2 regions of the Lacinutrix sp. 5H-3-7-4 genome follow, and region 2 is predicted to be linked to the other one. Evidence: riboswitches for the same ligand, from Rfam matches in the RefSeq annotation. Region 2 holds a riboswitch; the other holds the start of a gene.
What was found. A riboswitch is a leader RNA that binds a small molecule or an ion and turns the genes downstream of it on or off. The one in region 2 is predicted to bind S-adenosylmethionine.
Positions count from the first base shown of each region.

Region 1: linked by a shared signal. The riboswitch ahead of LACAL_RS12580 (Na+/H+ antiporter NhaC family protein) and the one ahead of LACAL_RS03010 (O-acetylhomoserine aminocarboxypropyltransferase/cysteine synthase family protein) in region 2 are both predicted to bind S-adenosylmethionine.

Region 1 covers NC_015638.1:2,789,217-2,793,654, forward strand. The annotation lists gene LACAL_RS12575 (alkene reductase) at 1-27, shown strand, start outside; gene LACAL_RS12580 (Na+/H+ antiporter NhaC family protein) at 111-1,424, opposite strand; SAM-I-IV-variant riboswitch at 1,474-1,570, opposite strand; gene LACAL_RS12585 (DUF6515 family protein) at 2,079-2,663, shown strand; gene LACAL_RS12590 (TetR/AcrR family transcriptional regulator) at 2,793-3,416, shown strand; gene LACAL_RS12595 (DUF962 domain-containing protein) at 3,429-3,914, shown strand; gene LACAL_RS12600 (tetratricopeptide repeat protein) at 4,088-4,438, shown strand, end outside.
Region 2 covers NC_015638.1:649,732-654,169, reverse strand. The annotation lists gene LACAL_RS03015 (hypothetical protein) at 141-1,691, shown strand; SAM riboswitch class I at 1,795-1,918, shown strand; gene LACAL_RS03010 (O-acetylhomoserine aminocarboxypropyltransferase/cysteine synthase family protein) at 2,038-3,330, shown strand; gene LACAL_RS03005 (OsmC family protein) at 3,343-3,801, shown strand; gene LACAL_RS03000 (alpha/beta fold hydrolase) at 3,804-4,438, shown strand, end outside.

The sequences.
Region 1 (4,438 bases), 1.2 Mb from region 2:
GGTTACACAGATTATCCAAAGGCTTAAAGCCAATAAATAATAAGTAAAAAAAGCATCTAAAATTAATTTTTAGATGCTTTTTTTAATTTATATAAAATTTTGATTTACAATTATTTATGTTTAATATTTGAAAGCAAAGGTTTAAATGATATAAATAATATTGTATAAATAAATAATAGTAATAAATACCAAGTATTAGATACTAAATCTAAGTAATCTATCTTACCATTAGAGAAGCTTAAAATCATTAAAACTTGTGCTCCATAAGGTAAAATACCTTGTACAATACAAGCAAAAATATCTAAAATTGAAGCTGTTTTTTTATTGTCTAAGCCATACTCATCGTTAATGGTTTTAGCAATTGGACCAGCAATAATTATTGATACTGTATTATTGGCAATTGCCATGTTTATAGTACCAACCAGAGAAGCTATTCCTAATTGTGCAGAGGTTTTGTTTTTTATAAGCTTTTTAATATTTTTTAATATGTAGTCTATTCCTCCGTTTTTAGAGACCAAAGCAGCTAAACCACCAGTTAATAGCGATAGTAAAAATATTTCGGTCATGCTTGTAAAACCAGTGTAAGCTAGTTTTGTAGATTCAATAAGTGTGAAATCGCCATAAATAATTCCTAAAAGGCCACCAGCAATAACACCTAAAAGTAAAGTAATAAATACGTTAATTCCTATAATAGACAGTATGATAACTAATAAATAAGGCAATATTTTAATTACAGAATAGCTGTAAACCGTAGCGTCTTCAACATTAGTTTCTAATTCTAAACCTTGAATAATTAGTATAGCAATAGTAAATAAAGCTGCTGGCAACGCTATTTTAATGTTCTGCTTAAATTTATCGCTCATTTTACAGCCTAGCGATTGTGTAGCAGCAATGGTAGTGTCTGATATTACAGATAAATTATCACCAAACATACTTCCGCCTAAAAGCGCGCCACAAAGGATTGCTAAATCTACACTGCTTTTATCTGCAAAACCTATAACTATAGGTGCTAAAGCTACAATAGCACCAACTGAAGTTCCTGTAGAAACCGATAAAAATGCAGCAATTACAAACACACCAAAGTAAATGTATTGTATGGCAATAAAGTCTAACCCTAAATTTACAATAGCGTCAACACTTCCTGTGGCCTTTGTAATAGTAGCAAAAGCACCTGCTAATAAATAGATTAAACACATAGTTAAAATCTTATCATCGCCACAGCCTTTTAAAAGGGTTTCAATTTTAGAGTTAATCGATTGTCTAAACATTAAAAACGCGACTATAATGCCTACTATAACTGCAATTGGTGCAGGAAGTGCATAAAAATCATTTTGATAAATTCCAACACCTAAAAACGTAAATACAAATACGAATAGCGGAATTAAAGCTGTAAATTTTGGAGTAATTTGCTGTGGACTTGCCATTTTTCTTTTTCATTTTAAAAAGGAAATAGCAATCAAAAAATAAGAAATATGAGTTAACATTTGTTCCAATTAATTGGCTTATCTATTTAGCACCTTGCTCGTTATTGCAGGTTGCTATCTCCTTTTAGAGATTCTTGATAATTATTTTTAAGTCTGCAAAGGTAGGGTAGAAAGCAATGCGTAATTCTTAAAAAGTGTTAATTTTTAAAAAAGTCAAAATTCTCGTCGATAGATTTCCCGATTTCGTATAGTAAAAACCCTCAAACGTCTATCGCTTTATAATAAGAATGCATATAGTTTCATCTTTGAAGTGTAAAATTAAAACACCTTAAAAAATGAAATTATATTTAATCTTAGTTAGTTAGTTAGTTAGTTAGTTTATTTTTAGTGCAACTATCTCTTTATCAGTAAAAATCAACTAAATAAGCCTAAGTTTTTAGAGTATATTAATAATAACTCTTTGCATTAATTTTCAGGAATTTTATCTTATAAAAAAATCTCATCTATAAAAAATCCAATTTGGTAGATACAATCTAGCTAACGGTCTATTTTCATTTTTTAACAGAAATAATTCAAATACCTTTAAACTATTAATACTAATAACGGTCTTAGTATTGATGGTAAAATAAAGTTGAATTATTAAACCTTTAAATTATGAAAACATTTATAAAAACATATATACTACCTGCGGTATTATTGGTTGCATTTACAACACAAGCAGAAGCACAAACAAGAAGAACAACAACAACAAATAAAAAAGTAACTACAACTAAACGTACAGTTGCTAAGCGTGTACCAAGTACAAAAGTGACTTATAAAACGCCTAAACGTAAAGTAGTTTCGGTTAGAAATGTACCTAATAGAATAGTAGTTGCACATCGTGGTCAAAATTATTACTATGCTAATAATAAGTATTATACACAATCCAGAGGTCGTTATATTGTTATAGCTCCAAAAGTTGGGTTCAGGATTAATACATTGCCTGTAAACTATAAAAGAGTACGTTATAATAACCATAATTATTACAATGCTCATGGTATATTTTATGTTCAAATAAATAACCAGTATGAAGTTGTAGATCCAGAAGTTGGTACCATAGTTTATGAGTTACCCGACGATTATGAAAAAGTGGTTATAAACGACGAAACGTATTATGAATATGCAAATATATTATACGAGAAAGTACAAGTAGATGGTACCAGAGCTTATGAAGTTGTAGGTATTATAGAAATGGAATAGTTATGTTTATTTTGATTGGTTAATAACGGGAATTGAGGTTAGTTTTTTGCTAACCTCTTTTTTTGCCTCAGAATTAGTAAGCGTTTACTAATTTTATTTATATATTAGTAAAATAAAACTAATTTTATTTTGAAAACAAAAAGTAAATTAAAAGCAATTTCATTATTTAATAGCAACGGTATTGCTAATGTTTCTATGAAGCAAATTGCTGATGCGCTTAATATTAGCGCTGGCAATTTAAGTTATCACTATAAAAATAAAGCTGTACTATTAGCTTCAATTTATGAAGATATGTATGCAGAAACTTTAGATTTTATTCTACCAGAAAACACGTACATTACCTTATTTCATTTTGAAGAAATGATGCTAAAATTTGCGAATTTACAGCAACGCTATTCGTTTTTTTTTAATGATGTTGTTCATATTATTAAAACCTATCCAAAAATAGCAAAACAGTACGAACAGTCTAACTTAACACGATTTAAAGAAGCTAGAAAATTAATAGACTATTATATAGAAACTAAACGTTTAAAGCCCGAAAATGATATTATAAATTATAATAAAACCATTCATACTATTTGGATGATAAGTACATTTTGGCAAGCTCAAAAACTTGCTATACAATCACCTAAATATAGTATTAATAAATGCGAATCTATTACTATGCTTTGGCAACTATTGTTACCACATTTAACCCAAAAAGGCACAGAAGAATACCTACAACTAAAACAATTTGTAAACAGAACTAACTAAATTATATCCTTTATGAGAACCATTGATTCATTATTAGCAGAATATGCAGAAAGCCACCAAAAAAAATTAAACATTGCCATACATTATATTTGTGTACCGCTTATATTTTTTAGTTTAATTGGCTTATTAGCATCCATACCATTACCTGATAGCATCACTAATGCGCTGCCAGTAAGTATTTTACCATACGCACATCTTGGAACAGTTGTTATTATTTTGGGTTTAATTTATTATTTACGCTTATCGGTGGTATTATTTATTGGTATGCTTCTATTTTCTGCACTTGTTTTATTTTTTATACACCAAATAGAATTATTGCAATTGGCTCCTTTGTGGCTAATTATGCTAATTATTTTTATTGTAGCATGGATTGGTCAATTTATTGGGCATAATCACGAAGGCAAAAAACCATCGTTTATTAAAGACTTACAGTTTTTAATGATTGGTCCAGCATGGACTATGAGCCATTTATTTGATGCATTAGGCATAAAATATTAGTAGTAAATTATTTATTTTAAATAACTGGTAATTAGTTTTTTAGAAAGCAATTTTTACTTTAATAGCTGTATATTTGATTAACCAACAAATATATTATTCTCGTTTTGAAGCTATTAAAAAACAAGATTGCTATTCTCTTTTTTTGTTTTTCCTGTTCTGTAATAAGTCAGGAAATGCTTTCAAGCGAAGCTGCGTATAATAAATACCAAGCACTGCAACTCCAAATAAAAGACAATAATTTAAAGTTTAGTGATGAAACATATTGGGCTTATTATTTTGAAATAAACGATTTAGTAAAACAAATTAAAAACAATAACGAGCTTGTATTACTACATTATTACAAGTGCGCTTATAATTTTAGATACTTAGACTTGCCAAAAGAAGCTATAAAACACTACAAAGCTTTTTTTAAATATTACGAAACCAATACTCAATTTTTTTCTGAAGCAGAATTAAACAACTTTCGGCATTACCGTGCACAATCTTATGGTTATTTAGCAGATAGTTACGCTAAAGTAGCATAT
Region 2 (4,438 bases):
CAAAATATAGTTTAGTATTGTCTTACGAATTTATATTTTGAATTTTTTAACTGCTTGGCGTTTCTGTTATAGATTACGATGTTCAAACGTAAATTTGATTTTTAAACACTTGATTACTAGTAATTTAATTTAAAATTGAATTGACAACTAAAGACCAAAAAGATAATTTATTTTCTCTGGTAAAGTCATTAACAAAGTCTGAAAAAAGACAGTTTAAGCTTTATGTAGGAAGACTTGGAGTGAATTCAGATTCTAAATTTTTAAATTTATTTAACCTTTTGGATAAAGCTAAATCCTATGATGAGGTTGTAATAATTAAAAGCGGAATTGTTAAAAAGCAGCAATTGGCTAATGTAAAAGCACATTTATACAAGCAAATTTTAATTAGTTTAAAACTAAGTCCTTCTCATCAAAACATTCGCTCTCAAATACGAGAGCAGCTTGATTTTGCATCTATCCTTTACCATAAAGGTTTATATAAACAGAGTTTAAAAATTTTAGATAAAGCCAAAGAATTAGCTATACTTAACGAAGAGAAAAATATGGCTTTTGAGATTGTTGAGCTTGAAAAAATTATTGAATCTCAATACATAACAAGAAGTATAAGTTCTCGAGCAGATGAGCTTGCATTACAAGCAAAAGATTTAAGTTATCAAAATGTAATTGCGAGTAAACTTTCTAATCTTTCGCTGCAATTATATAGTATTATTTTAAAAACAGGTTACGTAAAAAACCAAGAAGAAGGTTTGCGTGTAACTAAGTACTTTAATGATAGGTTGCCAAAAATAAATTTAGCAACTGTAGGTTTTAGAGAAAAACTATGGTTTTACAAGGCATATTTGTGGTATAGTTTTTTGCTTCAGGATTTTTTAAATTGTTATAAATATGCATCTAAATGGGTTGATTTGTTTTATCAAAACCCGAGTATGATAAACCTTAATCCTGTATTTTTTTTAAAAGGAAACAACTATTTATTAGAGTCGCTCTTTTTTATAAGTAATAAACCAAAATTTTTAAAAAAATTAAACACTTTTAAAGCTACGGTAACAAATCAAAAATTTGTGAAAGATGAAAATGTGTCTAGTTTAATTTTTCTTTATGTTAACTTTCATAATATCAATCAGTATTTTATAGACGGAAGTTTTAAAGCTGGTTTAGATATTATTCCAGAAATTGAAAAAGGTTTGATTGCTTTTGAAGAAAGAATAGATCCACACCATAAAATGATATTTTATTATAAGTTCGCGAGTTTGCATTTTGGTGCAGGAAATAATAAAGATTGTATTTTTTATTTAGATAAAATTATTTCTAATAAATCACTTTCTATGCGAGAAGATTTGTTATGTTTTTCTCGTGTTTTAAACCTTGTGGCGCATTACGAAGCTGGCTTAGATTATCACTTAGAGACTTTGCTACGTAGTACTTATAAGTTTTTAATTAAAATGAATGACTTGCATGAGGTGCAAAAAGAAATGATAAAATTTATTAGAGGATTACAGGATATTTATCCTCATGATTTAAAAAATGCTTTTAGAGAACTTCATAAAATATTAAAGACTTTTGAAGATCATCCATACGAAAGACGAGCGTTTTTATATTTAGATATAATTTCTTGGTTAGAAAGTAAAATTGAAAACAAGCCTGTAGGTGAAGTGATTAAAAATAAATATTTAGCAAAAAACAACCTATAATATTAATAATTTCATAAAAAAATCACAAAAGCTTGAAATAATTTGGATATTAAAATTTTGTGAAGCAATATTTGTATTCACAAAGTTCAAAACACTTACTGAAATGTTATCAAGAAAGGTGGAGAGATAGACTCGCTGAAGCCTTAGCAACCCTTAGATTTACTAAGAAGGTGCTAAATTCTACTTAATATTACGATTCATTTATCGAAATATTGGATAGATAACTATAGACTAATTGCCCATCTGCAATTAGCATTTTCTTTTTAACATTTTTCTATTAAGTACGCTTCAAACGAAGCTTATTTGACTTTTGGTTTAATTTATTTAACTCAAAAAACTTAGAAAAATGAGTACACAAAAATTTGCAACAAAAGCGTTGCACGCAGGACACGATGTAAATCAAACAGGAGGAACAAGAGCAGTTCCTATTTATCAATCTTCAGCTTATGTTTTTGATGATTCAGACGATGCAGCAGGAAGGTTTAATCTTTCTGTTCCAGGATTTATTTACACAAGATTAAATAACCCAACAAATGATGTTTTAGAGCAGCGATTAGCAGCTTTAGAAGGAGGAATTGCTGCAGTAGCAACAGCATCTGGAACAGCAGCTATTTCTACAACCTTGTTAACGCTTTTAAAAGCTGGAGATCATATTGTTGCTTCTAGTAGTTTGTATGGCGGAACGTATAATTTATTAAGTGTAACGCTGCCAAGACATGGTATTACAACAACGTTTGTAGATCCTTCAAATCCAGAAAATTTTGAAGCAGCAGCACAAGAGAATACAAGAGCAATTTTTGTGGAATCTTTAGGAAACCCTAAATTAGATGTGTTAGATATTGAAGCAATTTCTAAACACGCAAAAGCGCATAAAGTGCCTTTGATTGTAGACAATACTGTAGCTACGCCGTATTTGTTAAACCCAATTAAGTACGGTGCAAATATTGTAATTCATTCTTTAACAAAATACATTAATGGTAATGGTACATCTTTAGGTGGTGTAGTTATTGATGCTGGAAATTTTGATTGGACTAATGGTAAGTTTCCAGAATTTACAGAACCATCACCAGGTTATCATGGTTTAGTATATAGTGAAGCTATTGGAGATGCGGCATTTATTGCAAAAATTAGAATTGAAGGATTAAGAGATTATGGAGGAGCATTAAGCCCGTTTAATGCCTTTCAAATTATTCAAGGATTAGAAACATTAGAGTTACGAATAACTAAACATAGTCAAAATGCATTAGAACTTGCAAAATGGTTACAGCAACAAGAAGAAGTTACTTGGGTAAATTATCCTGGATTAGAAACAAGCGACTATAAAAATTTAGCAGATAAATACTTACCTAATGGTCAAAGCGGTATTGTAACTTTTGGAGTAGAAGGTGGTTACGAGTCTGCAAAAACAATTGCAGATACCACAAAGTTGTTCTCTCTTTTAGCGAACATAGGAGATACAAAATCACTAATAATTCATCCTGCAAGTACTACACATCAACAGTTAAGCGATGCAGCTCAAGAAAGCACTGGTGTAACAAAAGATTTAATAAGACTTTCTGTGGGCATTGAAAATGTTGAAGATTTAAAAGCCGATTTAAAAGAGGCGTTTGCGGTTGTAAAACAAAAAATAACACTTTAAAATAAAGAAATTATGAGTGATTTAAAATTTAGTGTTATTGGAGAAAGTGCATCTGCAACAAAATTTATTGGTAAAACCAGACAATTTACATTAGTGGTTGATGAGCCAGAAGCTTTAGGTGGTACAGATGACGATGCAAATCCTGTAGAATACATTTTAGCTGGATTTGCAGGTTGTATAAATGTTATTGGGCAATTGGTAGCAAAAGAATTAGGGTTTAAAATAAATAATTTAAAAATTGAAGTATCAGGAGAATTAAATCCTAATCGTTTTTTAGGAAGTTCTAATAATGAAAGAGCAGGTTTTAAGTTTATAGAAATTAATTTAATTCCAGAAACCAATGCGTCAATTGAAACTTTAACAAAATGGTTACAGGTTGTTGAAGAAAGATGTCCGGTAAGAGATAATTTGTATAATAAAACACCTGTAAAAATAGCTGTAGAAAAAGAATATAATGTATCGCAAAATTAATTATGGAAAATTTAAGCTACATAAAAATTCTTAATTATGTAACTAAATCTGGTAAGGCTGTAAATGTAAACTTGTCTTACCAGGTTTTTGGTAAACCTTTACATGGTGCACCAATTGTTATGGTTAATCATGCGCTAACAGGAAACTCTAAAGTAACAGGAGAAAATGGCTGGTGGAATGATTTAATTGGTGATTTTAAATGTATAGATACAACGCAATTTACGGTACTAGCATTTAATATTCCTGGAAATGGGTTTGATGGTAAACATGAAAACATAATTGAAAATTATAGAGATTTTATAGCTAGAGATGTTGCAAAACTTTTTGCTTTAGCTTTAAAAAAGTTAAATATAAATAAACTATACGCGGTTATTGGAGGATCGGTTGGTGGAGGAATTGCATGGGAATTAGCAGCTTTAAAACCAAATTTAATAGAGCATTTAATACCTGTGGCAACAGACTGGAAATCTACAGATTGGTTAATAGCAAATTGTCACATTCAAGATGCGATTTTAAATCATTCTAATAAACCATTAGAAGACGCAAGAATGCATGCCATGACTTTGTATAGAACACCAGAATCGTTAACAAAAAAGTTTAACAGAAGTAAATATAACATTCATGAGTTTAATGTAGA